DNA from 4 places in the Morganella morganii genome. Region 2 is predicted to be linked to each of the others. Evidence: predicted binding sites of a transcription regulator. Region 2 holds the regulator's gene; each other region holds the start of a gene.
What was found. The regulator CRP, encoded in region 2, controls carbon source genes, mostly activating them, when cyclic AMP is high. The targets are predictions, from matches to a motif close to ATGTGANNNNNNTCACAT.

Region 1: a site for CRP is predicted at 2,121-2,138, ahead of deoC (deoxyribose-phosphate aldolase). Genes of this name have one in related genera too.
Region 3: a site for CRP is predicted at 4,518-4,535, ahead of udp (uridine phosphorylase). Genes of this name have one in related genera too.
Region 4: a site for CRP is predicted at 3,381-3,398, ahead of rbsD (D-ribose pyranase). Genes of this name have one in related genera too.

What each region holds. Positions count from the first base shown of each region.
Region 1 covers NZ_CP069157.1:3,361,286-3,368,751, forward strand. The annotation lists gene deoA (thymidine phosphorylase) at 1-966, opposite strand, end outside; gene deoC (deoxyribose-phosphate aldolase) at 1,059-1,838, opposite strand; gene JL661_RS16030 (NupC/NupG family nucleoside CNT transporter) at 2,285-3,550, opposite strand; gene JL661_RS16035 (TatD family hydrolase) at 3,911-4,705, opposite strand; gene JL661_RS16040 (patatin-like phospholipase family protein) at 4,710-5,774, opposite strand; gene JL661_RS16045 (BON domain-containing protein) at 5,808-6,212, opposite strand; gene prfC (peptide chain release factor 3) at 6,314-7,466, opposite strand, start outside.
Region 2 covers NZ_CP069157.1:3,628,143-3,635,608, forward strand. The annotation lists gene JL661_RS17330 (hydrolase) at 1-959, shown strand, start outside; gene JL661_RS17335 (YheU family protein) at 956-1,174, shown strand; gene JL661_RS17340 (phosphoribulokinase) at 1,196-2,071, shown strand; gene JL661_RS17345 (OsmC family protein) at 2,135-2,542, opposite strand; gene crp (cAMP-activated global transcriptional regulator CRP) at 2,846-3,478, shown strand; gene JL661_RS17355 (hypothetical protein) at 3,669-4,157, opposite strand; gene argD (bifunctional acetylornithine/succinyldiaminopimelate transaminase) at 4,257-5,477, opposite strand; gene JL661_RS17365 (aminodeoxychorismate synthase component II) at 5,590-6,165, opposite strand; gene ppiA (peptidylprolyl isomerase A) at 6,432-6,998, opposite strand.
Region 3 covers NZ_CP069157.1:138,908-146,373, forward strand. The annotation lists gene metR (HTH-type transcriptional regulator MetR) at 1-9, opposite strand, end outside; gene metE (5-methyltetrahydropteroyltriglutamate--homocysteine S-methyltransferase) at 115-2,400, shown strand; gene prfH (peptide chain release factor H) at 2,464-3,072, opposite strand; gene JL661_RS00710 (RNA ligase RtcB family protein) at 3,072-4,208, opposite strand; gene udp (uridine phosphorylase) at 4,651-5,406, shown strand; gene JL661_RS00720 (tyrosine-protein phosphatase) at 5,540-6,322, shown strand; gene JL661_RS00725 (DedA family protein) at 6,346-6,879, shown strand; gene rmuC (DNA recombination protein RmuC) at 7,018-7,466, shown strand, end outside.
Region 4 covers NZ_CP069157.1:35,458-42,923, reverse strand. The annotation lists gene rbsB (ribose ABC transporter substrate-binding protein RbsB) at 1-359, opposite strand, end outside; gene rbsC (ribose ABC transporter permease) at 393-1,364, opposite strand; gene rbsA (ribose ABC transporter ATP-binding protein RbsA) at 1,368-2,873, opposite strand; gene rbsD (D-ribose pyranase) at 2,881-3,300, opposite strand; gene JL661_RS00170 (lytic polysaccharide monooxygenase) at 3,645-4,220, shown strand; gene ravA (ATPase RavA) at 4,380-5,906, shown strand; partial or broken gene viaA (ATPase RavA stimulator ViaA) at 5,900-7,352, shown strand; gene asnA (aspartate--ammonia ligase) at 7,381-7,466, opposite strand, start outside.

The sequences.
Region 1 (7,466 bases), 270 kb from region 2:
TCCGCGCTGCGCGGCAACCATCCGGCCGAAGATTTCCGCCGCTTTACCATTATCCAGCACCTGCTGTAATTTTGCTTCCGCCTCTGTGCGGTCAGCCGCCAGCCCGCCGGAAACCAGCATCTCTTTGCACAGCGCCATAGTGACTTCATACAGGCGCGGATTGCGGTACTCACCGGTCAGGAAACGCACCGCTTCACGCACTTCCACCGCATTACCGGCGCTGGATGCCAGCACCTGGTTCATGTCGGTCATCAGTGCAGTGGTCCGGCAGCCCGCGCCGTTGGCAACCTGTACGATCGCCTGCGCCAGCTGCTCTGATAATTCATAGGTTGGCATAAATGCCCCGGAACCGACTTTCACATCCATCACCAGTGCATCCAGTCCTTCGGCCAGTTTTTTGCCGAGGATAGAGGCGGTGATCAGCGGAATGGAATCCACGGTTGCCGTAATATCGCGGGTCGCATAGAAACGCTTGTCCGCCGGTGCCAGTGAGTTGGTCTGGCCGATAATCGCCACACCGGTCTCTTTGATGATACGGCGGAAGGTTTCATCATCCGGGAAAATATCAAAGCCCGGAATCGCTTCCAGTTTGTCGAGCGTGCCGCCGGTATGTCCCAGGCCGCGGCCGGAGATCATCGGGATATAGCCGCCGCAGGCAGCCACCATCGGCCCGAGCATCAGGGAGGTCACATCCCCCACGCCGCCGGTGGAGTGTTTATCCACAACGGGGCCCGGTAAATCAAGGTTTTTCCAGTCCAGCACCGAGCCGGAATCCCGCATCGCCAGTGTCAGCGAGACGCGCTCCTGCGGGTTCATATCATGAAAATAGATAGTCATCGCCAGCGCGGCAATTTGTCCCTCAGAGACTGAGTTATCACGCACGCCGTTAATAAAGAAACGGATTTCCTCATCAGAGAGCGGGTGTCCGTCCCGTTTTTTGCGAATGATTTCCTGAGCCAGAAACACAGTGAACTCCTTAAAATACCGGATCCGTCCCGGTACCACAGATACCGGGTTAATCAGAAAGCCGGGCGGCAAAAGCGGCCCGGAAAGCGTGATTAATACTTACTGTCAGATTTGGCGTCTGCGTAGCCCAGTGCATTGAGCAGGCTGGCTAACAGGCTGGATGCGCCAAAGCGGAAGTGACGGGAGTCAGCCCAGCCTTCGCCCATGATACGGTCAGCCATCGCCAGATACTGCGCGGCTTCTTCCGCAGTGCGGACACCACCGGCCGGTTTGAAACCAACGGTTTTACCGACGCCCATATCACGGATCACAGTCATCATGATTTCCGCAGTTTCCGGCGTGGCGTTGACCGGCACTTTACCGGTGGAGGTTTTAATAAAGTCAGCACCGGCTTTGATGGAGATTTCAGATGCCTGACGAATTAACGCAGGATCTTTCAGCTCACCGCTTTCGATAATCACTTTCAGCAGCACATTGTGTTTCGCACAGACTTCTTTGCAGGCTTTCACCATATCAAAACCAACCTGGGTATTACCGGCCATCAGTGCGCGGTACGGGAACACCACATCCACATCATCTGCGCCGTAAGCAATCGCAGCATTGGTTTCAGCCAGTGCAATCTCAATGTCATCATTACCGTGCGGGAAGTTGGTGACAGTCGCGATACGCACTTCCGGCGTACCCTGCTCACGCAGAACTTTACGGGCCAGCGGGATAAAACGCGGGTAAATGCAGATGGCCGCAGTCTGGCCGGCCGGGCTTTTCGCCTGATGACACAGCGCAGTGACTTTCGCGTCAGTATCATCATCATTCAGGGTGGTTAAATCCATTAAGGACAGCGCGCGCTGCGCTGCGGCGGTTAAATCGGTCATAAAACTCTCCAACGTATGTCTGCGCCGTTGCCGGGCAGACGCAATATCTGAACGATGCAAAATGTGTTGGCGAGCGGGACTTGGTTCCGTGAAGACGTTGTCTCTCTTGAGATAAGAGCTAACGCTGAGATCCTTCTCACCGCGCTGTAATACAGGTGACTGATAAACAGAATCACCGAATCCGTTACATGGTATCCATGCCGTATTTGAGCATGTCCTGGCGCTATAATACGTGCCTTTCATCACGTTTATATAACAGCATTTACATCAATACATATGATTATGTGATAAAAATCACGTTAATGGCCTGATATGCACAAAATGGCAGCACATATTCACGGCATAGTATAGCGCAGGAAAGGGATAAACAGGGAGAGACAGAAAGACAAGTACACTGAATCAGTGAAGTGCACAGGTGAACCGGGTTCACCTGTGCAGGAAGAGCATTACAGTGCCAGGAAGAAACCGGCGATGGTTGCACTCATCAGGTTGGAGAGAGTACCGGCCATCACAGCTTTCATACCCAGACGTGCCACGTCTTTACGGCGGTTAGGTGCCATACCACCCAGGCCACCCAGCAGGATAGCAACAGAAGAGAGGTTGGCAAAACCGCACAGTGCAAAGGAGATAATCGCTTTGGTGTGATCAGACAGCGGTTGTAAACCGGCAGCAATCACCTGTGCATCCGGCTTCATGTATTCACCGAAGTTCATGAAGGCAACGAATTCGTTGACCACAATTTTTTGTCCGATGAACGAACCGGCGGTCATAGCTTCACTCCACGGCACACCAATCAGGAAGGCGATTGGCGAGAAGACCCAGCCGAGGATCAGTTCCAGTGACAGCTGCGGATAGTCAAACCAGCCACCGACGCCGCCCAGGATACCGTTGATTAAGGCGATCAGCGCGATAAACGCCAGCAGCATCGCACCCACGTTCAGTGCCAGCTGCATACCGGAAGATGCACCGCTTGCCGCCGCATCAATGATGTTGGCAGGGCGCTCTTCTTCCGCCATACCGGCCATTGCTTCGGTACGGTCATCAAAGTGTTCGGTTTCAGGCACCATCAGTTTCGCAAACAGCAGGCCGCCCGGTGCCGCCATAAAGGATGCCGCGATCAGGTACTCCAGCGGTACCCCCATCTGCGCATACCCGGCGAGAACTGAACCGGCCACGGATGCCAGACCACCACACATCACCGCAAACAGTTCAGAGTTGGTCATCCCGGAGATATACGGACGCACCACCAGCGGGGCTTCAGTTTGTCCGACAAAGATGTTGGCTGTCGCGGACAGGGATTCGGTACGGGAGGTGCCCAGCAGCTTCTGTAAACCGCCGCCGAGGATTTTAATCACAAGCTGCATAATGCCGAGGTAATACAGAACGGCAATCAGCGAGGAGAAGAAAACGATAACCGGCAGAACACGCAGGGCAAAGACGAAACCGCCACCGCCGAATACCTCGAACATTTTGTCGGATACCAGGCCGCCGAAAATAAAGTCCATCCCTTTCTGGCCATAGCCGATAACACTGGCGACACCGTCAGACATTGCCAGGAGGATTTTACGTCCCACCGGGACATAGAGAACCAGCGCACCGATCAGTACCTGAATAATGAAGGCACCGACAACAGTCCGCAGTTTGATTGCCCGGCGATCACTTGAAAACAGCACTGCGATAAAGATCAGCGCTGCCATCCCGACCAGACTCATAAGGAGTTGCATGGAAGTATCCCTGTTCACGATAATGTAGATTAATAGTCCTGCTCCGCATGCAGCTCTGAGCAGGACCCTGTGGCGCTGATTATACCCGGTCAGTCCGGCCAACAATCAACTTGCGTCACAAATAACGACTGAAAAAAGTAACAAAAAATACAAAAATATGATGATAATCACATTATTCAACTATTTTACCCTGAAAAGTCTCCCGCAAAGCCGGGAATTGGCGGGTATTTAACCAGATGACGAACATGAAATAACATCTGCTTACAATTGTAAGTGATTTCAGGTGATTTGGCACACAAAATGCAGGCTTTAACAGGACAAAATCGCGGGAAAATCGATTCAGGAATCTTAATCAGATGATTGCAGCGAAAAAAGTGTACAGCTGTTGCGATAAATCTGAGCAGCAATCTCTTCCGGAGACTCACTGCGCAGTGAACAGAGCACTTCAAATGTACGGACAATCCGCTCCGGCCGGTTCGGTTCACCCTGAAAACCGCTGAGCGGCATATCCGGGGCATCCGTTTCCAGCAGTAACGCAGAGAGCGGGAGCTGCGCGATTGCCCGCCGGGTCTTCTGAGCCCGGTCGTAAGTAATCGTCCCGCCGACCCCGATGTAATAACCCAGCTTCACAAAGGCATCCGCCTGGGCAAAACTTCCTGAAAATCCGTGAATCACACCACGGCGGGGCACCGGGTGACGGCGCAGAACAGCAGCGAGCGTGTCATGGGTTTTGCGGGAGTGCAGAATAACCGGTTTATCTGTCCGTGCGGCCAGTTTCAGTTGAGCAATAAAAAAATCCAGCTGCTTATCCCACTGCGGCTCCGCCATATAGCGATCCAACCCGATTTCCCCCACCGCCACGCATTCTGTCCCGCTTGCGGTGATAAACGACTCAAGCTGTTCCAGATGTTCAGGGGTGTGTTCGGCAATATAAAGCGGATGCAGACCAAATGCCGCGTGCAGGCGGGGAAATGCATCGCCGGATGACCGGCACAGCCCGGCCACCGTGCTGAGGTTCCGATTGCTGACCGCCGGGATAATAATATCGGTCAGCCCGGCCTGTGCCGCTGCGGCTTTATGGCGGGTAAGATCATCCGTAAAAAACGGGAAATCGAAATGGCAGTGGGTATCAATAAATTGCATTTATTCAGTCCGCCGGCTTTTCCGGTGAGCGTTCCGGTGAATGTAATACCGCCGCTGTACCGTCCGTGACCGGCAGTTGTGAGTCGTTGTCGTTGGATGCGGGCGGAACCCTCAGTACGGAACTTCGTACCGGCTCATATGACGCCCAGCGCTCACCGAGTGTTGCCAGAAAATAACGTCCGCTGCGGCGGCCCAGCCGGTAATCCTGCATCAGCGTTTTAACCCGGCTGCCGAGCGCATTGCTTGCCAGCGGTGCATTCGGATAAATTTCAGCAATTTCAACCCCGGGCGGCGGTGACTGAATAAATTTTTGTGTCCGGTAATAGCTTTTGGCATGCTGTTTCATCATGGCAACCATCCGTTTCAGATGGCTTTTTTCCAGCCAGCGTTCCATCCTTTTCACCCATTCCGGGGTGTAATAGAGCTGTGACGGCACAGTCCGGATCACCACAATCCGGGTCGCGCCCCGCCGCCATGCCTCAATAACCGGCACCGCATCACTGATGCCGCCGTCGTGATACGTGATGCCGTCAATTTCCACCCCTTCACGGTAGAATCCGGGGATAGCGCTGGAGGCTTTGATATATTCCAGCCAGTCTTCGGCCTGCGGGCTGAAATACGCGGCATCCAGATTATCCGCCCTGCTGGCACACATATAAAATTCCTGCCCCTGATCAAAGCGCCGCAGTGCATGCGCAATATTCAGCGGACATTCCGCAGAGGTTGAAGAAATAAGCCAGTCGAGATCGATAAGATTGCCGCCGCGGATAAAACGCAGCGGATTAAAGAATTGTTTGTCGGTGGTGTAGCGGGTAATGACATGACGGGCGTAGCCGCGCTGACCGCACAGATACGCAGACAGGTTCTGCGCACCGGCAGAGGTGCCTATCAGCAAATCAAACGGGTTAAACCCGGCTTTGAGAAACTCATCCAGCACACCGGCCGTAAAAATCCCGCGCTGGCCGCCGCCTTCACAGACCAGCGCCAGTTTACCGGTCGCCTGAAGCGGATCAGGCAACCAGGCCAGCGGTGCGATTTTCCCGGGCGTTACCGGGATATACGTTCCCATCCTGCTCTTCCCCCGGCTCAGATTACCTGCCGGTTATTTATACTGCCCGATACTGACTTCCACGGCACGGACACCGGGAACGCCTTTGGCAATATCGATGATTTTTGTACGCTGCGCATCTGTGGTAACAAATCCGGAGAGATACACAGTACCGTTAATGGTTTTCACGGCGATATCATTGCTGTCAATATCATCCGCACTCAGCAGCTGACCACGGATTTTGGCGGTGATCGTGCTGTCATCCACCAGCAGTGAGGCATCTTTTACCGCGCCGTCAAATTTTTGCTCCGCCTGCTTACCCAAATCTTCCGCAGACTGAGAAGCACTGTCCCACGCCTGGCCGGCTTTCTGACTCAGAGATTCCCCCGCCATGGCGGATGCGCTGAACAGCGCGCCGCTGACCAGCAGGACGGCCAGTGATTTCATGGTATTGCGCATTATCGTATCCTTCTTCATTTTCATGATGAACATCATCTGTCTGTCAGTGTATCTTAACTCCGCCATAAAAAAAAACGCGCCGGAGGCGCGTTCTCATTCTGTCAGTGTTCGCGGGTTTTGTGGAAACTCACATCCGGATAACGTTCTGCGGTGAGGTTCAGGTTCACCATAGTCGGTGCGATATAAGAGAGGTTATCGCCGCCGTCAAGTGCCAGATGCAGTTCGTTTTTACGTTTGAACTCTTCCAGTTTCTTCACATCGTCACACTCCACCCAGCGGGCGGTGGAGACGTTAACCGCCTCATAAATAGCTTCGACGTTGTACTCGCTTTTCAGACGGGCAACCACCACATCAAACTGAAGCACACCCACCGCCCCGACAATCAGGTCGTTGTTGGCCAGCGGACGGAAGACCTGCACCGCGCCCTCTTCGGACAGCTGAACCAGTCCTTTCAGCAATTGTTTCTGTTTCAGCGGATCACGCAGACGGATACGGCGGAACAGTTCCGGTGCAAAGTTCGGGATACCGGTGAATTTCAGAATCTCACCCTGAGTGAAGGTATCACCAATCTGAATGGTGCCGTGGTTATGCAGACCGATAATATCACCGGGATAGGCGCAATCCACATGCGCACGGTCGCCGGCCATAAAGGTCAGCGCATCAGAAATCACCACGTCTTTTTTGAGACGCACCTGATGCAGTTTCATGCCTTTTTCATACACACCGGAGACAATGCGCAGGAACGCCACGCGGTCACGATGTTTAGGATCCATATTCGCCTGAATTTTAAAGACAAACCCGGTGAATTTATCTTCTTTTGCAGTCACTTCACGGACATCCGTCTGACGCGGCATCGGTGCCGGTGCCCAGGAAACCAGGCCGTCCAGCATATGATCCACCCCGAAGTTTCCCAGCGCGGTACCGAAGAAGACCGGTGTCAGTTCACCAGCGAGGAACAGTTCCTCATCAAACTCATGGGATGCGCCCTGCACCAGTTCCAGCTCATCACGCAGCTGTTTTGCCAGCTCTTCGCCGACAGCAGCATCCAGATCCGGGTTATTCAGCCCTTTTACAGTACGGACTTCCTGAATGGTATGCCCCTGGCCGGTCTGATACAGATAGGTTTCGTCGCGGTACAGGTGATAAACCCCTTTGAACAGCTTACCGCAGCCGATAGGCCAGGTGATTGGCGAACAGGCAATCTTCAGCTCGTTTTCCACTTCATCCAGTAACTCCATCGGGTCACGGATATCG
Region 2 (7,466 bases):
GGGCAACCAACCCGCACCTGCAAACGTTGCTGCCCCGGATTTTCCGCCGGAAACCGACGATAAAACCATTCTGGCAGCGCCTGACACTGCCGGATGATGATTTTATTGATCTTGCATGGAGCGAAGATCCCGATACCGCACGCCATAAACCACGGCTGGTCATCTTTCACGGGCTGGAAGGCAGTTTCCGCAGCCCGTATGCGCACGGTATCCTGGCTGCGGCCGCCCGTCAGGGCTGGCTGGGTGTTGTTATGCATTTTCGCGGATGCAGCGGCGAGCCGAACCGCTCCAGACGGATTTACCACTCCGGTGAAACCGAAGATGCCCGTTATCTGCTGAACTGGCTGCAGGATACCTACGGGAAAGTACCGACCGGCGCGGTCGGTTATTCACTCGGCGGCAATATGCTGGCCTGTTATCTCGCCGAAGAGGGTGAGAATGCCGCAGTGGATGCAGGTATTGTGGTTTCCGCCCCGCTGATGCTGGAGCCGTGCTCTTTCAAAATGGAAAAAGGCTTTTCCCGTTTTTATCAGTGGTATCTGCTGAAAGGGCTGAAACGTAATGCCACCCGCAAACTGGTGCGCTACCCGAATTCACTGCCGACAAACCTGCTGCATATCCGCGCGATTAAACGGATCCGCGAATTTGATGACATTATCACCTCACGGATCCACGGCTTCCGCGATGCCTCGGATTACTACCGCCGCTGCAGTGCCCTGCCGAAACTCCCAGCCGTACGTAAGCCGATGCTGATCATCCACGCCAAAGATGATCCTTTTATGGCACAGGAAGTGGTGCCGGATCTGTCACAACTGCCGCCGTGTGTGGAGTACCAGATGACCGAACACGGCGGCCATGTCGGCTTTGTGTCCGGCAGCTGGCGCCGTCCGCGTTTATGGCTGGAGGAGCGCATCCCTGAATGGCTCGCGCCGCATCTGGCCGCAAAGGAGACACCATGATTATTCCCTGGCAGGATATCGCGCCGGAAACACTGGAAAGTATCCTGGAAAGTGTGGTGCTGCGCGAAGGCACCGACTACGGCGAACATGAAAAATCACTCAGTGATAAAGTGGCGGATCTTTACACGCAACTCAAAAACGGCGACATTGTGATTGTCTGGTCGGAATTACACGAAACACTCAACATCATGCCGTCGGCACAATTCCGCGGCTGATTCAGCCGGAGGAAACGCCGCATGTCACGGACCCACCCGATTATCGCCGTTACCGGCTCCAGCGGAGCCGGTACCACTACCACCAGTCAGGCTTTCCGTAAAATTTTCCAGCAACTGGATGCGGTTCCGGCCATTATTGAAGGTGACAGTTTCCACCGTTACACGCGGCCGGAAATGGATGCCGCCATCCGCAAGGCCCGCGAGCAGGGCCGCCACATCAGCTATTTCGGGCCCGAAGCCAACGATTTTGGCCTGCTCGAAAGCACATTCCGCCAGTACAGCGAAAACGGCAGCGGCGAACGCCGCAAATATCTGCATACCTATGATGAAGCCGTGCCCTATAATCAGCTGCCCGGCACCTTCACCCCCCGCGAGGCACTTCCTGCCGGGACGGATGTACTTTTCTATGAGGGATTACACGGCGGCGTGGTCACGCCGGAACATGATATTGCCGGACATGTGGATCTGCTGGTCGGCGTGGTACCGATAGTCAATCTGGAGTGGATACAGAAGTTAGTCCGTGACACCAATGATCGCGGCCATTCACGGGAGGCGGTAATGGATTCTGTCGTGCGTTCGATGGATGATTACATCCGCTATATCACCCCGCAGTTTTCCCGCACCCACATTAACTTCCAGCGGGTGCCGACGGTGGATACCTCAAACCCGTTCTCGGCCAAATCCATTCCGTCACAGGATGAAAGCTTTACCGTGATCCGCTTCCGCGGCCTGAAAAAAATCGATTTTCCCTATTTGTTATCCATGCTTCAGGGCTCCTTTATTTCCGCCTCAAATACCATCGTCGTCCCCGGCGGAAAATTAGGGCTGGCGATGGAATTAATAATGGCACCGCTGGCAGAGCAATTATTGCAGGGAAAACAAATAAACAAGCGATAAAAAAACCGGGTAATAATGTATTACCCGGTTTATTTTCAAAAATAAAAATAATATTTCAAAAAATCATTCAATATTCTTTACTTCAAAACTATGCGTAATGTTAACACTTTCGCCTAACATTAATGAAACAGAGCAATATTTCTCAGCGGATAATTGCACGGCACGCCCGACAACGTTTTCAGTCAGGTCACGGCCGGTCACAATAAAATGCAGATTAATATGAGTGAATAAACGTGGCGCGGTTTCACGACGTTCAGCGGTGAGTTTTACATCACAATCAATGACTTGATTACGGCCTTTTTGCAAAATAGAGACAACATCAATGGCGCTGCAGCCGCCGGTTGCCATCAGTACCATCTCCATCGGGTTCGGAGCTTTTTCACCGGCATTACCGTCCATTGTAATCTGGTGTCCTGACGCGGATTCCCCTAAGAAAGTCATGTTCTCAACCCACTTTACACGCGCTTCCATTTTTATACCCTCATCATCAATATAATTCACGACAGACTACCCTTTCATTCACGGGCTGGCAATCTATCCCATAGTTTATTATGCTGAAGCGAGACAGTGGAAGACAGGACAGTTTTCCTGTGCTAAAAACACGGCAAGGATTTATCTATGGCTAAGATCAATATCTTTCCGTGAGGATTATTATACTATTTTAATAAACTAACTTGCCGGAAATTCAGCAAGTTAATATGATAAGCTAAGACTTTATATAATTGCAGAGCGTAAACAACGGTTTGCAATAACTAACAACAGAGGATAACGCGAATGGTTCTCGGCAAGCCACAAACAGACCCCACGCTTGAATGGTTTTTGTCTCACTGCCATATCCACAAATATCCATCCAAAAGCACGCTTATTCATCAGGGCGAAAAGGCAGAAACACTCTACTATATTGTAAAAGGTTCTGTTGCGGTGCTGATCAAAGATGAAGAAGGCAAAGAGATGATTTTATCCTATCTCAACCAGGGTGATTTCATCGGTGAACTCGGATTATTTGAGGAAGGACAGGAACGTACAGCGTGGGTACGGGCAAAAAGCGCCTGCGAAGTTGCAGAAATCTCGTACAAAAAGTTCCGCCAGCTTATCCAGGTTAACCCGGATATCCTTATGCGCCTTTCCGCGCAGATGGCAAGCCGCCTGCAAACCACATCAGAAAAGGTCGGAAACCTTGCATTCCTTGATGTGACGGGCCGCATCGCCCAGACATTACTGAACCTGGCAAAACAGCCGGATGCGATGACTCATCCGGACGGCATGCAAATCAAAATTACCCGTCAGGAAATCGGCCAGATTGTGGGATGTTCCCGCGAAACCGTCGGCCGTATTCTGAAGATGCTGGAAGATCAAAACCTGATCTCCGCACACGGTAAAACCATCGTGGTATACGGCACCCGTTAATCCGGACCGCCCTTATCACCAAAACAGGCGCATCTGCGCCTGTTTTTTTTGTTTCCGGCTCATCATTATTACTGAAGAATATCAGCTCTGCGAACCCGCAGCTTTCCTTCGCGGCCGGCTTGATCAAAAGAGGCTTTCAACTGACGCATTGCTGCTATTTTACGCTCTTTGATACTCATTTTTTTTTATCTCAGAAATGTCGCGTTTTGAGTACATACCCTTTCCCCCCTTCACCAAGGCCCGCTTTTATTTCTGATAGTACGTTATCATGTCCGTGCTGTAAAATTCTGTCATAGTAGCGTTTTAACTTATCATTCTCTGCAATCATAAAATAAACCTTCGCAGCATATTGCTGACAATGCAGAATCACAATTCGTTGCAGGGCAACAGCCAGATCCTGAACAAATCCATAACGCCGTGAACACATTCCTCTTTCCGGTACCTGATAGAACGTTGAGTTTAAAAAATTATCTTCGCGATCAAACTTCAGGTCATAGCATCGTTCCGGAAGCCTGAACCCCGCCTCTGCACTCCGGAACGCCGAATATGCCGCATCAGTAATGTCGACCGGACTAAAAATAACCACAAAATCAAACCCATCGACAGAGAAGCGATAGAGATGAACATAAAAACTGCCATGAAGAAATTCTTCAAATCTGCCTGAAAACCGAATTGCCATTGCTTTACTGAGACTAGATAAACGTCCGGCAAACCTATCACAGTAAATATAGTAATAAAATATACAAATCAGTTAGTTAAACATGTTACCGTGATGGATTTACTGCATTTCCCGGAAATCATTCAGGGTTTTCGCCAGCCGTTTCATTCCTTCATCCACATCGGCTTTTTCAATAATCAGCGATGGCGTGAAACGCAGAACATTGGTACCGGCGTTAAGCAGCATCAGGCCGTTTTTGGCTGCCAGCCCCAGCAGGGTTTTTGACTGATCGCGGTAAATGCCCGCCAGTTCGGCACCAATCAGCAGCCCTTTCCCGCGGATCTCCGCAAATGCACCGAATGTACTGTTCAGAGATTGCAGTGCATCCGCAAACCACTGATGGCGCTCATTCACCCCCGCCAGCAATGCCGGGTCGTTGATCAGATCAAAGGCCGCATTACCGACCGCACAGGCCAGCGGGTTGCCGCCGTAGGTTGTACCGTGCGTACCGGGTACCATCACCTGTGCAATGTCCTGTTTTGTCAGCATGGCACTGATCGGGAAACCGCCGCCCAGCGCTTTGGCCGTGGTCAGAATATCCGGCTCAATGCCGTAATCCATATAGGCAAACAGTTTGCCGCTGCGCCCCATCCCGCTCTGCACTTCATCAAATACCAGCAGCGCCTGATGTTTATCACATAATTCACGCAGGCCCTGCATAAAGGCCGGTGTGGCAGGTGTGATCCCGCCCTCGCCCTGGACAGGTTCCAGCACCACGGCACAGGTGTGATCATCCATCACTGCTTTGACAGCATCAAGGTCGTTAAAAGGCACATGAATAATATCTGCCGGTTTCGGCCCGAAGCCATCAGCATATTTCGGCTGACCACCGACAGAAACGGTAAAGAGTGTCCGGCCGTGGAAGCCGTGATGGAAAGCGATAATTTTGGTTTTATAAGGATGATGACGGGTCAGTGCATAATGACGCGCCAGTTTGAATGCGGCTTCATTTGCCTCCGCACCGGAGTTGGCAAAGAAAACCCGTTCCGCAAACGTATGTTTTATCAGCTTCTGCGCCAGTATCAGCGCCGGTTCATTAGTAAAAATATTGCTGACATGCCAGAGCGATTCACTCTGGGCTTTCAGGGCCGCGATCAGTGCCGGATGACAATGGCCCAGCGCCAGTACGGCAATACCACCGGCGAAATCAACATATTCAGTGCCGTTCTGATCCCACACCCGGCTTCCCTGACCTCTGACAGGAATAAAATCAGCCGGTGCATAAATTGGCAGCATCACTTCATCATAAGTGCCGCGCGTAACCGCATTCTGTTTTGTCATCGTTCCTTACCTGATCTATCCACAAGTGAAAATATAATCACCAAATATGAATAAAAAATCAAATCAAAACGAATGAAAAAACAGAACCGAGGATAAAATAAGCGATAACTGATTAGTATTTCAGGAAATTATTCAGGAGTTCATGCCCCTGTTCACTGAGAATACTTTCCGGATGGAACTGCACACCTTCAATCGGCAGGGTTTTATGGCGGATCCCCATGATTTCATCCACATTGCCGTCATGCAGACTCCATGCGGTAACCTCAAACGAGGCAGGCAATGTTTCCGGGGCAATCACCAGCGAGTGATAGCGGGTGACGGTCAGCGGACGGTTCAGCCCTTTGAACACACCCTGCTGATTATGATGGATTGCTGTGGTTTTGCCGTGCATCACTTTACGCGCCTTCACCACCTGCGCGCCGAATGCCTGGCCGATAGCCTGATGCCCGAGACACACCCCGAGGATCGGGATTTCACCGGCGAAATGGCTGACCGCATCCAGTGAAATACCGGCTTCTGACGGCGTGCAGGGACCCGGTGAGATCACCAGGTGAGATGGCGATAATTGCTCAATATCACTGAGGCTGACGGCATCATTTCGTTTAACCTGTACATCTGCACCTAACTCACAGAAGTATTGATACAGGTTATAAGTAAATGAGTCATAATTATCGATAATTAATAGCATGATTATCTATATCCGACTGATATATTTATCTTTTTTATTTTCAAACTGCTGTATCAGGCACACGTTGACAATACCCTGCAACCCCGGGGGATTGCACAGACAGTTTCATGAAGCGGGCTATAATACCACAGCCGGACAGAGAAAATAGCCCGAATGCGGCATGGTGCCGCAGAGGCAGATATCGTCTTATTCAGACTATCAGGGAGTTTGACATGCTTACGGGGAATATCCGGAAATATTCCCCTTAGTCTGCACGAAAATACGGTTTATTTTACGATAGTTGCAGAAATAATTTTGATCGGTGTCGATGGCACGTTCTGGTACGGACCGATGTTTTCTGTCTTCACTTTTGAGATTTTATCGACAACTTCCATGCCGTTCACGACTTTACCAAACACAGCATAGCCGAAATCACGCTGGCCGTGGTCGAGGAATGCATTATCCGCTACGTTAATAAAGAACTGGCTGGTTGCACTGTCTTTATCTGCGGTACGCGCCATCGCAATGGTGCCGCGCAGGTTACGCAGGCCGTTATCCGCTTCATTTTTTACCGGCGGGCGGGTCTGTTTCTGGTTCATATCCGCCGTAAAGCCGCCGCCCTGCACCATAAAGCCCGGGATGACACGGTGGAATGTTGTATCGTCATAGAATTTATCGGTGACATACTGTTTGAAATTTTCCACAGTCTGCGGCGCTTTTTCATTATCCAGCGCAATTTCAAAATCGCCTGCGGTGGTGGTAAATTTAACATGCGTCTGCTCCGCCGCGAACGCCAGCGACGTTGCACTGAGGGTACAGGCTGCCACAAATGTAACTAAAACACGTTTTAACATTCCCAATTCCTTTCAACGAAATAAACTGACACTAATCTTACCGATTTTAATGGGCAATGGCGCTGAGCGCCACAGATTTACTTTAATTTACCTTTACTGCCGGGATAACTAATTAATATAAGAATTTTTCACGTATTTGTACTGATGATATTCTGCGCACAGCCCGTAATTTAGTAAAATAAGACGGAACCGTTCATTCTGCTGATGCTTTTATTGCATTTAACGCGTAAATATAAATATCATATTGATTTTTATGCGTAAATTTCATTTTCTGATGAAAAATTCAACTTATGCCAAATAAAAAATAACACCTGCCTGTATAACCGATAATAAACCGCTCTGTTTTTTTATCTTTTTGCGCGTAAATATCCGTGTTTTTTCCACCGGGAAGACTTTGTTTTTTCCGGATTATATCGGTTACCACACACAGCCCGATTATTGTTATTACTTTTTTCCGCTCTGAGAATA
Region 3 (7,466 bases), 330 kb from region 2:
TTCTATCATGAGGAACCTTCAGGTTAGCGATGAAGAATTTGCGCTTGTTTCTTATACAGTACCCGTTGATTATGGATGTGTAAACATCTGGATGGCTAAATGATAGGATTTTTTATGACGACACATAATCACACTCTGGGTTTTCCGCGCATCGGTCTGAAAAGAGAACTGAAAAAAGCGCTTGAAGGTTACTGGGCAGGACAGATTTCACAGGATGAACTGCGCGATAACGGCCGTGAATTACGCCGCCGTCACTGGCAGCTGCAAAAAGAGGCCGGGGTTGAATTATTACCGGTCGGGGATTTCGCCTGGTACGATCATGTTCTCGGCACCAGCCTGCTGTTCGGTAATGTGCCACCACGCCATGCCGGTGCCGACGGGAAAATTGACCTCGATACCCTGTTCCGTATTGCCCGCGGCCGTGCACCTTCCGGTGAACCGGCGGCTGCGGCGGAAATGACCAAATGGTTTAATGCCAACTATCACTACATTGTGCCGGAGTTTCAGCGCGGGCAAACCTTCACCGTGAGCTGGCCGCAGCTGTTTGACGAGGTGGATGAGGCGCTGGAGCAGGGCTTTGCGGTTAAACCAGTGCTGCTCGGCCCGGTAACCTATCTGTGGCTCGGCAAAGTGAAAGGGGCTCAGTTTGACCGCTTATCATTACTGCCGTCACTGTCAGAAGCCTATAAAAACGTGCTGGAAAAGCTGGCGCAGCGCGGTATTGAGTGGATTCAGATTGATGAACCGGCTCTGGTGCTGGATCTGCCGCCGGAGTGGCAGGATGCTTACCGTACGGCATATGATGCTTTGCAGGGACATGCAAAACTGCTGCTGACCACTTATTTTGACGGAGTAAGCCATCACTTACCGCTGATCCGTGAGTTACCGGTGCAGGGGCTGCACGTCGATTTTGTCGCGGGCAGTGATGATATTCAGGCCATCCACGACGCATTACCGGCCGACTGGCTGCTCTCTGCCGGCCTGATTAACGGGCGCAACGTCTGGCGTGCCGATCTGCGGCAGAAATATGATGTAATCGCCCCGCTGGCCGGAAAACGTGACCTGTGGATCGGGACATCCTGCTCATTGCTTCACAGCCCGATTGACCTGCGTGATGAAACCAAACTGGATGAAGAAGTCAAAAGCTGGTTTGCCTTCGCACAGCAGAAATGTGAGGAACTGGCATTGCTGACCCGCGCGGTCAATAGCGGCTCGGCAGATGATATCGCCGCGCTGGCGGAATACAGTGCCCCGATTACCCGCCGCCGTGATTCTTCCCGTGTTCACAATGCTGCGGTGGCTGCCCGGCTGGCGGCGGTAACCGCCCGCGACAGCGAACGCGCCGCGCCGTATGCCGAACGCGCAGAGGAACAGCGCCGCCGTTTTAACCTGCCGCTGTGGCCGACCACCACAATCGGATCTTTCCCACAAACCACGGAAATCCGCGGGCTGCGTCTGAACTTCAAAAAAGGGAATATCGATAAAGCGTTCTACCGCACTAATATCTCTGAACATATTAAGCAGGCGATTAATGAGCAGGAACGGCTCGGACTGGATGTGCTGGTTCACGGCGAAGCGGAACGTAATGACATGGTGGAGTATTTCGGCGAGCATCTCGACGGCTATGTCTTTACGCAGAACGGCTGGGTGCAGAGCTACGGCTCGCGCTGTGTGAAACCGCCGGTGATTATCGGTGATATCAGCCGTCCGGAACCGATCACCGTTGACTGGGCGACCTACGCGCAATCCCTCACCAGCAAGCCGGTGAAAGGCATGCTGACCGGGCCGGTAACCATTCTCTGCTGGTCATTCCCGCGTGAAGATGTCAGCCGTGAAACCATTGCCAAACAGATCGCTCTGGCGCTGCGTGATGAAGTGGACGATTTGCAGAAAGCCGGGATCGGTATTATCCAGATAGATGAACCGGCACTGCGCGAAGGGCTGCCGCTGCGCCGGGCAGAATGGGCGGAGTATCTCACCTGGGCGGTAGATGCCTTCCGGCTGAATGCGGCGGTCGCGGATAATGACACCCAGATCCACACCCATATGTGTTACTGCGAATTCAATGACATCATGGATTCTATTGCGGCACTGGATGCGGATGTGATCACCATTGAAACATCACGCTCGGATATGGAACTGCTGGAAGCATTTGAAGATTTCGATTATCCGAATGAAATCGGGCCGGGTGTTTATGATATTCACTCGCCGAATGTGCCGGAAGTGGAGTGGATTGAAGCCCTGCTGCGCAAAGCGGCGGATAAGATTGCGGTGGAGCGTCTGTGGGTTAACCCGGACTGCGGCCTGAAAACACGCGGCTGGGATGAAACCCGCAAAGCCCTGGCGAACATGGTGGAAGCGGCGCGCCGTCTGCGGGAAAATCCGCTGACATCCCGCTGAGTTTATTTATATATAAAGAAGAAAAAAGCCGGTCAGTAATGACCGGCTTTGTGTTATGTGCTGTCAGCTGACCGGACGGAAATCCGGCCCGCTGAAGCAGCGTGTCGCCCGGCCGCGCTCGATCTGGTGATGTGACCGGTGGCGCTCGCCGTTCAGTGATGCGGACTGCTGTTGCTGATATTGGCTCAGATGCCATTCAATCAGGCGGCAGGCCAGTTTTTTGTTGGCGTGCTGGCTGCGTTCAGACTGCACTTTAACCGAGATACCGGTGGCAATGTGCGTGGCACGGACAGCGGATTCTGTCTTATTCACATGCTGGCCGCCCGGCCCCTGTGATTTCAGACGTTCAAAGACAATCTCACTGTCTGATACTGCCTGCGGTGCAGTAAAACGACGGATGCCGATAAACCAGTTTTTACGCCGGTGTTTCGGGCGGAGCGGGCTGGCACACTGCCACTGCAATGTCCCGCACCAGCGATCCGCCAGAGCATCCGCATGTTCTCCGTCCAGTGACAGCAGGGCGGAATGCAGGCCGTGCTGTGACGGCATTTCCTCCGCAAAGATCACTGTGACCGACGACTGTGCAGCCTCCTGCAAAAAGAGGCGCAGCGCGTGCTTCACCGCCAGACAGCACTCTTCCGGGCCGTGAGCGGCAGAAAACTGTAATAACATCAGCAGCACTCCCCGCTCGTTTTGTAGGTCAGCAACGGTTTCAGCCGCGCCACCACGGTAATCAGCCCGGCACCTGACAGGCTTTCAATCACAGTCTCAATGGATTTATAGGACTGCGGTGCTTCCTCATAAATCAGCTGCTTATTAGCGCAGATCACCCGGCTGCCGAGATCGGTACGGGATAACTGCGCCGGGGTATAGCGGTGAGAAAGGCGTCCTTTGCACTCGGTGCGCATCCATTTACGTCCCGCGCCGTGCGCGAGAGAGTAAAGGCTGTCAGCGGTTGCATGTGGTTTCACCAGATAACTGTAATCACCGCGTGAGCCGGGGATCACCACATAATCATGATCCACCGGGGTTGCCCCTTTCCGGTGCAGCCAGCCGTTACGGCCGTTCACCGTGCAGGCTTCCACCAGGTTGTGATTGATATCGAGTATTGCCTCACCGTTGGTACGCAACTGCTGCATCATCCGCAGTGCAATCAGCGCCCGGTTGTGCTGTGCAAAATCCAGCGCCTGCTGATGTGCTGCCAGATATTCCGCCGCTTCCGGCGTGTTCTCTGTCAGCCCGTCGTGGCTGAACTGCTCAACATGATGACGCAGAACCATCTGCCCCAGCCCGCGTGAACCGCTGTGAACCAGCAGTATCACACGCTGTTTATCCAGCCCGGACGCGGCAAACAGGCCGTCATCACAGACCTTATCGATTTGCTGAAACTCAGCAAAATGATTCCCGCCGCCGACAGAAGACAGAGAAGCGGCAAACGGATGTGATGCGAAGTGATCGCTCACATGCTCTGCCAGCCAGTCTGCGTCCGCATGGTCATGCATGCTGCGCAGTTGCTTTTCAGCTTTGTCCGCGTTGAGTTTGCTGACTTTCAGCTCAGTCTGATACAGCGCCATACCGCAGCCGATGTCGTTACCGACCAGCGCGGGATAAAAACGGCCTTCAGAGAAAAATGCCGCACCCACCGGATAGCCTCTGCCGGGATGCAGATCCGGCATACCGGCAACAGCCGTCATACCCGGTAATTGTGCGGTGGTGATCAGTTGTTGGATCGCGTTACTTTCGATCCACGTCGCATCCGAGGCGATATAAGAGACGCCCGGCGCGACAAAATGCATATAATTGCCCATAATCCATTCCGGAAAATAGTGAAAATTTGGGTTTATGGCGGGCAGTCAGGAAGAAACAGAGAGGTAACAGGGACGGGTAATACGGGGAAATAACGCTGTAATACCGGTGTGATAATCAGTTCTGCAAGAGCCCGCAAAGAGTGCACAGTAATGTTGTCATATGAACCTCCTTACGTTCTGAAAGTGATTGTCAGCACGCATCGCGTGCCGGAATGGTGCGGATAGTAGAGTGAGGCGGATAAAAAATCAACCTGTGTTTTGTTTTTTCAGAGAGCAGTACGGCGACATTTTCAGCATAAACCGTTGTTTATGTGATTTGAATCTCATTTTTATGTAATTGATTCATCGTCATGTATCAATGAAGTGATAATAATCACTAAATTTTGTGTGGTGACACGTTACAGTGTCCTCAATAATCATTTTTTTCGCTAAGGAGTTCAGGATGGCTGATGTATTTCATTTAGGTTTGACTAAAGCAGATTTACAGGGTGCGACGCTGGCTATCGTACCGGGCGATCCGAACCGGGTCGAAAAAATTGCCCGCCTGATGGATAATCCTGTTCATCTCGCGTCTCTGCGTGAATTCACCTCATGGCGCGGCGAACTGGACGGCAAAGCAGTAATCGTCTGTTCAACCGGTATCGGCGGCCCGTCCACCTCTATCGCGGTGGAAGAACTGGCACAGCTGGGGATCCGCACGTTCCTGCGTATCGGTACCACCGGTGCGATTCAGGAAAACATTAATGTCGGTGATGTCCTTGTGACCACGGCGGCTGTGCGCCTGGATGGTGCAAGCCTGCATTTCGCACCGATGGAATTCCCGGCCGTGGCTGACTTTGAATGCACCACCGCGCTGGTCAATGCGGCGAAAGCAGCCAAAGCAACAGTTCATATTGGTGTGACCGCTTCTTCTGATACTTTCTATCCGGGCCAGGAGCGTTATGATACCTTCAGCGGCCGTGTGACCCGCCGGTTCAAAGGATCAATGAAAGAGTGGCAGGAAATGGGCGTGATGAACTTTGAAATGGAATCCGCCACACTGCTGACCATGTGTGCCAGCCAGGGGCTGCGTGCCGGGATGGTTGCGGGCGTTATCGTTAACCGCACCCAGCAGGAAATTCCTGATGAAGCGAAGATGAAGAAAACCGAATCCAATACCCTGGATATTGTGGTGGAAGCCGCCCGTCATCTCATCTGATCGTCACCGGTTTCATGAATCAAGCCGTATCGCCGGGTTTTCCGGTGATGCGGCTTTTTTTTAATCATTCATTCTGTAAATCTGATACAGTGATCGTGCCGAACATACTGATAATAATGATAAAGAGGTATCAATGACCAGACAGCCATTACCGCATCCTTCTGTATTGCCGCTCGACGGCGGGATCAATTTTCGTGACCTGGGAAACAAAGTGCTGCCGGACGGCAGTAAAATCAAACCCGGCCTGCTGTTCCGTGCCGGGGCGCTGGATCGCCTGAGCGACAACGACTTAACCCGCCTGACAGAGCAGAATCTGTTTCAGATCCTGGATTACCGCGACAGCGGCGAAATTGCTGATAAACCGGATCGTCTCTGGAATGGCGCGCTGTACACGAACGCACCGGCAAATCCGATGTCAAAGGAAGTGGATGCTAACCTTGAGAAACTCGGCAATGAAGCGCTGACGGGGTTTGATCCGAAAGCTTTTATGCTGCGCCTCTATGAACTGCTGCCGCTGGGCAACCCTGCGTATCATGCACTCGGCGATATGCTGCGCAACCCGGAAAAAGGCGGCATTGTGCAGCACTGTGCGGTCGGTAAAGACCGGACCGGTGTGGGTTCGGCACTGGTGCTGTTTGCACTCGGCGCGGATACCGATATGGTGATGGAAGATTACCTGCTGACCAATGACACGCTGGCACCTTACCGCCATGAACTGCTGGCGGAACACGCGAAAACCATGCCGGAAGCGGTGGTGGAGAAATTCGCCTATGTTTACTCCGTACAGCCTGATTTCCTGAATACCGCACTGAAAAGTATTCACTCTCATTATGGCAGTATTGATACCTGGCTGGCGAAAGATATCGGGCTGACAACAGCAGTCCGCGACAAAATCCGCAACCATTTCCTTGAGTAATATCAGACAATAAGGGGGATTTTCTGGCACCGGCAGATATTATCACCACCGTTACCGCATTTGTCCGTGAACATGAGATCTGGGCATTGCCGATCGTTTTCGTGCTGGCATTCGGTGAATCTCTCGCATTCCTTTCCCTGTTGTTTCCGGCAACAGTGATTCTGCTCGGAGTCGGGGCGCTGATCGGGGAGGGAGGGCTGAATTTTCTGCCGGTCTTCCTCGCGGCGGCCACCGGTGGCTTTTTCGGCGACTGGATCTCCTATTACATCGGCTACTACTACAAGGATAATGTCCGTCATATGTGGCCGATTTCCCGCTCCCCGCAAACCCTGGTCAGAGGACATCAGTTCTTTGAAAAATGGGGAATATGGGGTGTCTTTTTCGGGCGCTTCTTCGGGCCGTTCCGTGCGGTGGTACCGCTGGTGGCGGGGATCTGTGCAATGCCGCAGCGTCATTTTCAGCTGGCGAACCTGTCTTCTGCCGTGATCTGGGCATTCGGCCTGCTGGCCCCCGGCGCGTTCGGGCTGAAATGGATGGCTGGGCTGATGGGCGGATAGCGCCGCATTTTCACCGGATTACATTGATTTTTGCGTGGCGCGCCGAAAAAAACGGCGGACAGCAAAAAGACAGTGGACATCTGTACAGTGCTATTTTACCGTAAGCGGCGTAAGTGACTCGCGGAGGAGACGGCCATCGTGGATATTCAGTGGCTTTATGGTTTTATCGGCATTCTGAGCGGTATTCTGCTGGGCGGCGGTGTGGTCTGGTTCAGCCTGCAACAGCGGCTGGCGGACAAAAACCGGCTGTTACAGGATAATATTGCGCAACTGGCTCTGCTGGATGAAACCCGGCGTCAGGCTGCATACTGGCAGCAGGCCAGGGAGCAGAGTGAACAGTCACTGGAAAATGCCCGTCATATCAGTGCACAACAGGAAGCGGAAATCCGTGAGCTGACCACCCGGCTGGAAGAAAGCCGCCTGGCCGCCGAAGAAAAACAGCGGTTGCTGCTTAACAGTGAGCAGCGCCTGAATACTCAGTTTGAAAACCTGGCCGCCCGTATTTTTGAACAGAGCGGCCGCCGGACAGATGAACTCAACCGCCAGAGCCTGTCCATGCTGCTGCGCCCGTTCCGTGAACAGCTGGA
Region 4 (7,466 bases), 220 kb from region 2:
CCTTTATTGGCAACACGGTCCAGGGTGATAACCGGGATATTGGCTTTGTTGGCCAGGATCACCGCGTTACCGACCGCATCAGAGTCTGTCGGGTTAATCAGCATCAGTTTGGTGCCTTTCACGGTCAGATCCTGCACGTTAGCCAGTTCTTTCGCCGGGTTATCCATGGAATCCAGAACCACCAGGTCGTAACCGAGTTTATCCGCTTCTTTCTGCGCACTGTCTTTCATGGTGACAAAGAACGGGTTGTTCAGTGTGGAGATCACCAGGGCAATGGACTCTTTTGCCAGTGCATTGGCGCTGATAGTGGCGCTCAGTGCAACAACGGAGAAAAGGGTCGCAATCTTTTTCAGTTTCATGTTTCTGTTCCTTGCAGGATTCGGGTAAGTGGATTATTTACTGCTTTTGTTATCAACGAGTACAGCCAGCAAAATCACAACCGCTTTAACAATCATCTGGTAGTTGGAGGAGATCCCCAGCAGATTCAGCGCGTTGTTCAGAAAACCTAAAATCAGCGCCCCGATCAGGGTGCCCATAATACGGCCTTTACCCCCGGCGAGACTGGTGCCGCCGAGTACCACCGCCGCAATCGCATCCAGCTCATAACCGTTACCGGCCATCGGCTGTGCGGACGATAAACGCGCTACTTCAATCACACTGGCTAATGCCGCCAGCAGACCACAGAGGGCGTAAACAATGATTTTGATTTTATCGACATTAATACCGGACAGGCGGGTGGCGGATTCATTACCGCCCAGCGCGTAGATATAACGGCCCAGGCGGGTATGATGCAGCAGATACCAGGCCGCCGCGAAAACGACAATCATCAGCCAGACCGGTGCCGGAATACCAAACAGACGGCCGATACCAAACCAGCTGAACACATCGGCGTTATCACTGAATCCGGTGCTGATCGGGCTGCCGTCGGTATACACACGGGTCACACCGCGCAGTAACAGCATCATCACCAGCGTGGCGATAAAAGCCTGCACTTTCCCTTTCGCGACAATCACCCCGGTCACACCACCGATAGCCGCACCCAGTGCCAGCGCACCCGCAACAGCAACAATGGCGTTAACATCCGCGCCCACCATGGAGGCCGCCACCGCACCGGTCAGTGCCAGCAGAGAACCGACAGACAGGTCAATCCCGGAGGTCAGGATCACCAGTGTCATACCCACCGCCATAATGGCGTTAACAGAGGTCTGCTGGAGAATATTGAACAGGTTATTCAGGGTAAAAAAGTTCGGGCTGATCATGGAGACAATCACAATCAGGATCAGCAGCGCGATCAGTGATTTCTGCTCAAGCAGCCATTCTTTGGAAAACCAGCGTTTTGACGCCGGGGTTGAATCTGTACGCATATCTTACTCCTGCCCTGCGCCATATTGTTTGCCGACTGCGGCGGCCATTAATGCTTCCTGAGTGACGTTTTCCGCGGCAAACTCCCCGCTTATCCGTCCTTCGTGCATGACCAGAATCCGGTCACTCATCCCCATCACTTCCGGCATTTCCGATGAAATAAGGATGATACTCAGGCCTTCCTGTTTAAATTTGTTGATCAGCTGATAAATCTCTTTCTTCGCCCCGACATCCACACCGCGTGTCGGTTCATCGAGGATCAGAACTTTCGGCCGCGTCATCAGACCGCGTGCAATTGCCACTTTCTGCTGATTACCGCCGGATAAGAACCCGATTATCTGATCCATGCCCGGGGTTTTGATATTGAACAGCTGAATAAAATCGCTGACAGTCAGATGCTCTTCTTTATGATTAAGGCGTCCGGTCTTGCTGCTGAAATACGGCAGCGCCGTCAGAGACATGTTCTCTTTTACTGACATCCCCAGCACCAGACCATCGCGTTTGCGGTCTTCGGAAATATACACGATGCCGTTATCCAGCCCGGCTTTCGGTGAGTTTATCTGGCAGGCTTTACCGTCCATTTCAACCGTTCCGCCGGTTTTTGCCATCGCACCGTAAATGATTTTCATCAGTTCGGTACGCCCGGCGCCCATCAGCCCGGAAACACCGAGAATTTCATTCTCATGCAGCGTGAAACTGACATCATGCACATCGCGGCCGCACAGGTTTTTTACCACCAGCTTCTCTTTGCCGCGCGGCAGAGTCAGACGCGGATACTGATCTTCCAGTTTACGCCCGACCATCATTTCGATCAGGCTATCCTCCGTCAGGTCAGACACCGGTTTTTCACCGATAAACTGTCCGTCGCGGAACACCGTCACATCATCACAAATCTCAAAAATCTCTTTCAGACGGTGGGATATATAGACAATCCCGCAGCCCTGCTCGCGCAGTTCGCGGATCACACTAAAGAGGGATTCGGTTTCGGTGTCTGTCAGGGCATCTGTCGGTTCATCCATAATGATGACTTTTGACTCAAAACTGAGCACCTTGGCGATTTCCACCATCTGCTGATCGCCGATAGACAATTCAGCCACCAGCCGGTGGCTGCTGTAAGTGAGATTCAGACGGGCCAGTAATTTATCCGCTTCGGCATACATTTTTTTCCAGTCAATGTTACCGAAACGGCCGGTAAACTCGCGGCCGAGGAAAATGTTTTCTGCAATCGTCAGTTCCGGGATCAGGTTCAGTTCCTGATGAATAATCCCGATACCGGCTTCCTGAGACGATTTCGGCCCCGTAAACTGACGCTCCTGCCCCAGAAACAGAATCTGACCGGCATCTTTTTTGTAGATCCCGGTCAGCACTTTCATCATGGTGGATTTACCGGCGCCGTTCTCTCCGACCAGCGCCATCACTCTGCCGGGATAAACCCGCAGGGCAGCACCGGATAAGGCTTTCACACCCGGGAAAGCTTTATCGATACCTTTGAGTTCAAGTAACGGTTCCATAAACACCTCAGAATGTCACGCCGGAGAACAGCATCACATTGGCAAATGGTGTGCACTCACCGGTCCGGATCACGGCACGGCTGTTTTGTGTCTGTAACTTGAAAGAGGCGTGAGTCACATACTGAATCTGAATCACATTACCCTGCTGTAATTCCAGTGCTTTCAGATGTGCCACGATAGCATCGTGCAGCTCACTGTTATGTGTCTGGATATCTTCCGCCATCAGTGCGGCTTCCACCTGCATCTCCTGCGTGATGACTTTAAACACCGACATAAAATCAGGCACACCCTGTGTTAATGCCAGATCAATACGTGGCGTGGCGGGCGGGATTGGCAGCCCGGCATCAGCAACAGTAATATGGTCGGTATGACCCAGACGCGCGATAACCGCGGAGACATCACCGTTCAGTAAAGCCCCTTTCTTCATAAAATCCTCCTGAGCGAAACGTTTCGCTTTTAAACTATGGTAGGAAAAATACGGGAAAACTCAATGTTCATCCATAAAAAATGTGATGGTGATCGAAACGTTTCGCTTAAGAATATGTTAAATGAAAAAGCTAACTGATTGAATGAGTTATAGCTGAATGGATTCAATTATACCGGCAGAAAAATACCGGTTATCCGGCAACTTCCCCCCTGAAATCACCGGTTCTCCCCCCGGATATCCCGGATTTTTTATCACTCTGTTACACCACTAATAAGTTATGACATCGCAAAACATATCCCGGTGTTGTTATGTTGATTTTCCCCTCTCATACCGGAGATCTTCTTATGATGAAAAAAACGGCATTTGCCGGCATACTTTTCTGTTTACTGACTTCTCAGGCGTTTGCTCACGGCTATATCACTGAACCGGCCTCACGGGCAGCAAATTGCCGTGACGGTAAAAATCCCGCTGCAATGTGTGGCTCCGCCCAATGGGAACCACAAAGTATTGAAACATTCTCCGGATTTCCGGACGGAAAATTCCCGCCGGACGGCCGGCTTGCCAGCGGTGGTATTGAGCGTTTTCTGCCACTCGATACCCCCGGTGATAACTGGCATCAGATAACGGTAAAACCGGGAACCGCCATGTTCACCTGGAAAATAACAGCCGCCCACAAAACCCGTAACTGGCGTTACTACATCACCAGGCCGGACTGGCAGCCGGGAACCCCGCTGACCCGGGCATCATTTGAACCCGAACCATTCTGTAGTTATGACGATAAAAATCAGGTTCCGCCGCAGACAGTGACACATCAGTGCACCATTCCGGAACGGAGCGGCTATCAGGTTATTTACGGTGTATGGGAAATCGCGGATACCGCCAACAGTTTCTATCAGGTGATTGATGTCCGGTTTGACTGATGTTTTGTTTTACTGATTAACAGCATTGCCGGTATCCCCGGCAATTTTTTTATCACCATTTGCGCAAAAAGCAGAAGAAACGTGATTTCACGCAGTAAACGCGGTAGCTTTTTTGGTTTATAAACGCAGAAACTGCATCAGTAAATTCACGGGAGTCCCATGCAACGTTCTGAACGTATTGCCCGGCTGAGCCGCCACCTGGAATCCGGGCTGTATGAACGACAGCACGCCATCCGGCTCTGCTTGCTGGCCACCCTCAGCGGGGAAAGTGTTTTTCTGCTCGGCCCGCCGGGAATTGCCAAAAGTATGATAGCACGGCGCATGAAACTGATTTTCAGTGACGCCCGTGCCTTTGAGTATCTGATGACCCGCTTCTCCACCCCGGAGGAGATCTTCGGTCCGCTCTCGATTGCAGCACTGAAAGATGAAGGGAAATACCAGCGCATCACGCAGGGATATCTGCCGGATGCGGAAATCGTGTTTCTCGACGAAATCTGGAAAGCGGGTCCCGCAATCCTCAACACCCTGCTGACCGCGATTAACGAACGCAAATACCGCAACGGCGACAGCGAAAATGCTATCCCGATGCGGCTGCTGGTGGCCGCCTCCAACGAACTGCCGGACGATGACAGCAGCCTGGAAGCACTCTATGACCGGATGCTGATCCGTTTATGGCTGGATAAACTTCAGGAAAAACAGAGCTTCCGCGCCATGCTTATCAGCACACCGGGGGCATCGGATGAACAGATCCCCGCGCATCTGCAGGTAACCGATGAGGAATACCATCAGTGGCAGGAAGAAATTGACCGTGTTGTGCTGACCGATCAGATATTTGAACTGATTTATCAGCTGCGTCAGCAGATTGAGCGGCTGGATAACGCACCGTATATCTCAGACCGGCGCTGGAAAAAGGCACTGCGGCTGTTACAGGCCAGTGCGTTTTTCAACGACCACAGCAGTATCACACCTCTTGACCTGATTTTGCTGAAAGATTGCCTGTGGCATGATTCCGCCTCACTGAAATCCGTTCCGCTACTGCTGACACAACTGATGTGTGAGCAGGCCTATCAACAACGCAGCCTGCTGCTGAAACTGGAAAAATACTATCAGGAATGGATCCTGGAAACGCAGACTCAGCAACAGCGGGATGCCTTCAGTGTGATCCGCAGCAGTGCCCGTTTCGGGCGCAAAGTCAGTTACGCTCTGCCGGATACGCTGCCGCCCGGCCCGGTCACCCTTTTTCTGCATAACCCGCTGACATTACATGATATGACAGTCACTCATGTGACTATTGAACGCAGTGCCTTTGATACCTTTTTTGATAAAGGCGTCTTTGATAAAGGTGGGAACATTGCGGCAAAACTCAACGGTATCGGCTTTACCCAGTCTGTATCCGCCGCAGTGAATGATAACGGCCTTCTGGAACTGCGTGATGTCAGTCTGCGCAGCAGCACCCTGTTCCCGGCGGGTACCGAAAGCCGGATGACAGAGGCGCAGAAGCAAATCTGGCTGGATAAGCTTTCAGCGATACGCCAGACACTGGTACAGCAGCGCCAGCTGTTTGCACAGCATCAGCCCGCCCTGTTTGTCAGTGATGACTGGATTGCACAGATAGAGGAAAGCTTTCTGCCGGTGACAGAGCGCCTCGATAAACTGACTCAGCAAATGAGCAGCACCCCGTGTTAAGTCTTTCAGCACTGGATCTGGCGCTGGCAGTTAATGAAGGGGAACTCATTGAGGAGATCCTGCTGACACTGCTGGCCGCTCCGCAACTGGCCTGGTTTTTCGAAAAGCACCCGCGGTTACGCCGTGCGGTGCTGACTGATATGCCGTCATGGCGGAAATCACTGGAAGAACGGGTGAAAGAGGCGCTGGTTCCGGCCGCTCTGGCAGATGAATTCCGTCTTTACCAGAAAAGCACCGCTGCAGACCGGACAGAATTTTACCGCCTGCTGCCGGAGATCCTCAAAGCGCTGGAGGACATACACTCGCCGTTCTCGCCGGAAGCACACCGCCTGCACAGAGATGAGCAGGAAACCACCTCCCATCAGATATTATTCAATCAGCGCTGGCGTCTCAGCCTGATTTTACAGGTCACCACCTATCATAAAGAAATCCTGGAGCAGGAAAAAGAACAGCTCCTCGCCGAACTTCAGCAGCACCTGGCGCTGAGCGGCAATCTTGATCCGCTGATCAGTGAAAATGAGCAGGCTTCCGGTAAGTTATGGGATCTGGCCAAAGGATCACTGAAATCCCCGGCCGGCGGACGATCTCCTGCTGCGTTACAGCGAATTTTTAAAATCCCAGCCGGAACTGGAAAAACTGGCCTCACTGCTGGGGCGCAGCCAGACGGCAAAATCCGTTCCTCAGGACAGTGCGGTGACAGAGCCGGTCACCATTACCGAGCTGGTGCCGGATCAGACCCCGGAAGAGGTCAGCGGGGTCGGACTGAGTGATGATGTGCTGCGTCTTCTGCCCGCCGAGCTGGCGTTACTCGGCATCAGCGGTCTGGAGCTGGAATTTTACCGGAAGCTGGCCGAGAAACAGTTATACACCTACCGGTTACAGGGCGATCACTGGCAGGAACGGCAGGTGATGCGGCCTATCGTTCATCATAAAGATGAAAAACAGCCGCGCGGTCCCTTCATTATCTGTATCGATACTTCCGGCTCGATGGGCGGTTTTAATGAGCGCTGCGCCAAAGCATTTTGTCTCGCGCTGGTCAAAATCGCTATGGCCGATAACCGGCAGTGCCATGTCATGCTCTTTTCCACTGAACAGGTGCATTATGATTTTCTCGGCCCGGACGGCATCGAGCAGATGACCCGCTTTCTGCTTCAGAGTTTTAAAGGCGGAACAGACCTGGCATCCTGTCTGACAGAAGCGGCAAAACGACTGGAAACGCCGCAGTGGCGTGATGCGGATGTGGTGGTGATGTCTGACTTTATTGCCCAGCGGCTGCCGGATGAGGTGGTGAAGATGGTTAAACGTTCGCAGCAGCAGGGAAAACACCGCTTCCATGCGGTAGCCCTGTCCCATTACGGAAAGCCCGGTATCATGCGGATTTTTGATCACATCTGGCGTTTTGATACCGGCTTAAAAAATCGTCTGTTGCGCCGTTTCAGGCGGTGAGCCTCCGGGCTCACCGTACAACAGTGTATTACAGCATATCAGTGATGGTTTCGCGCACTTCCGGTGCCCACACACTGCATTGTACCTGGCCGATATGGCTGCGCTGGAGCAGTA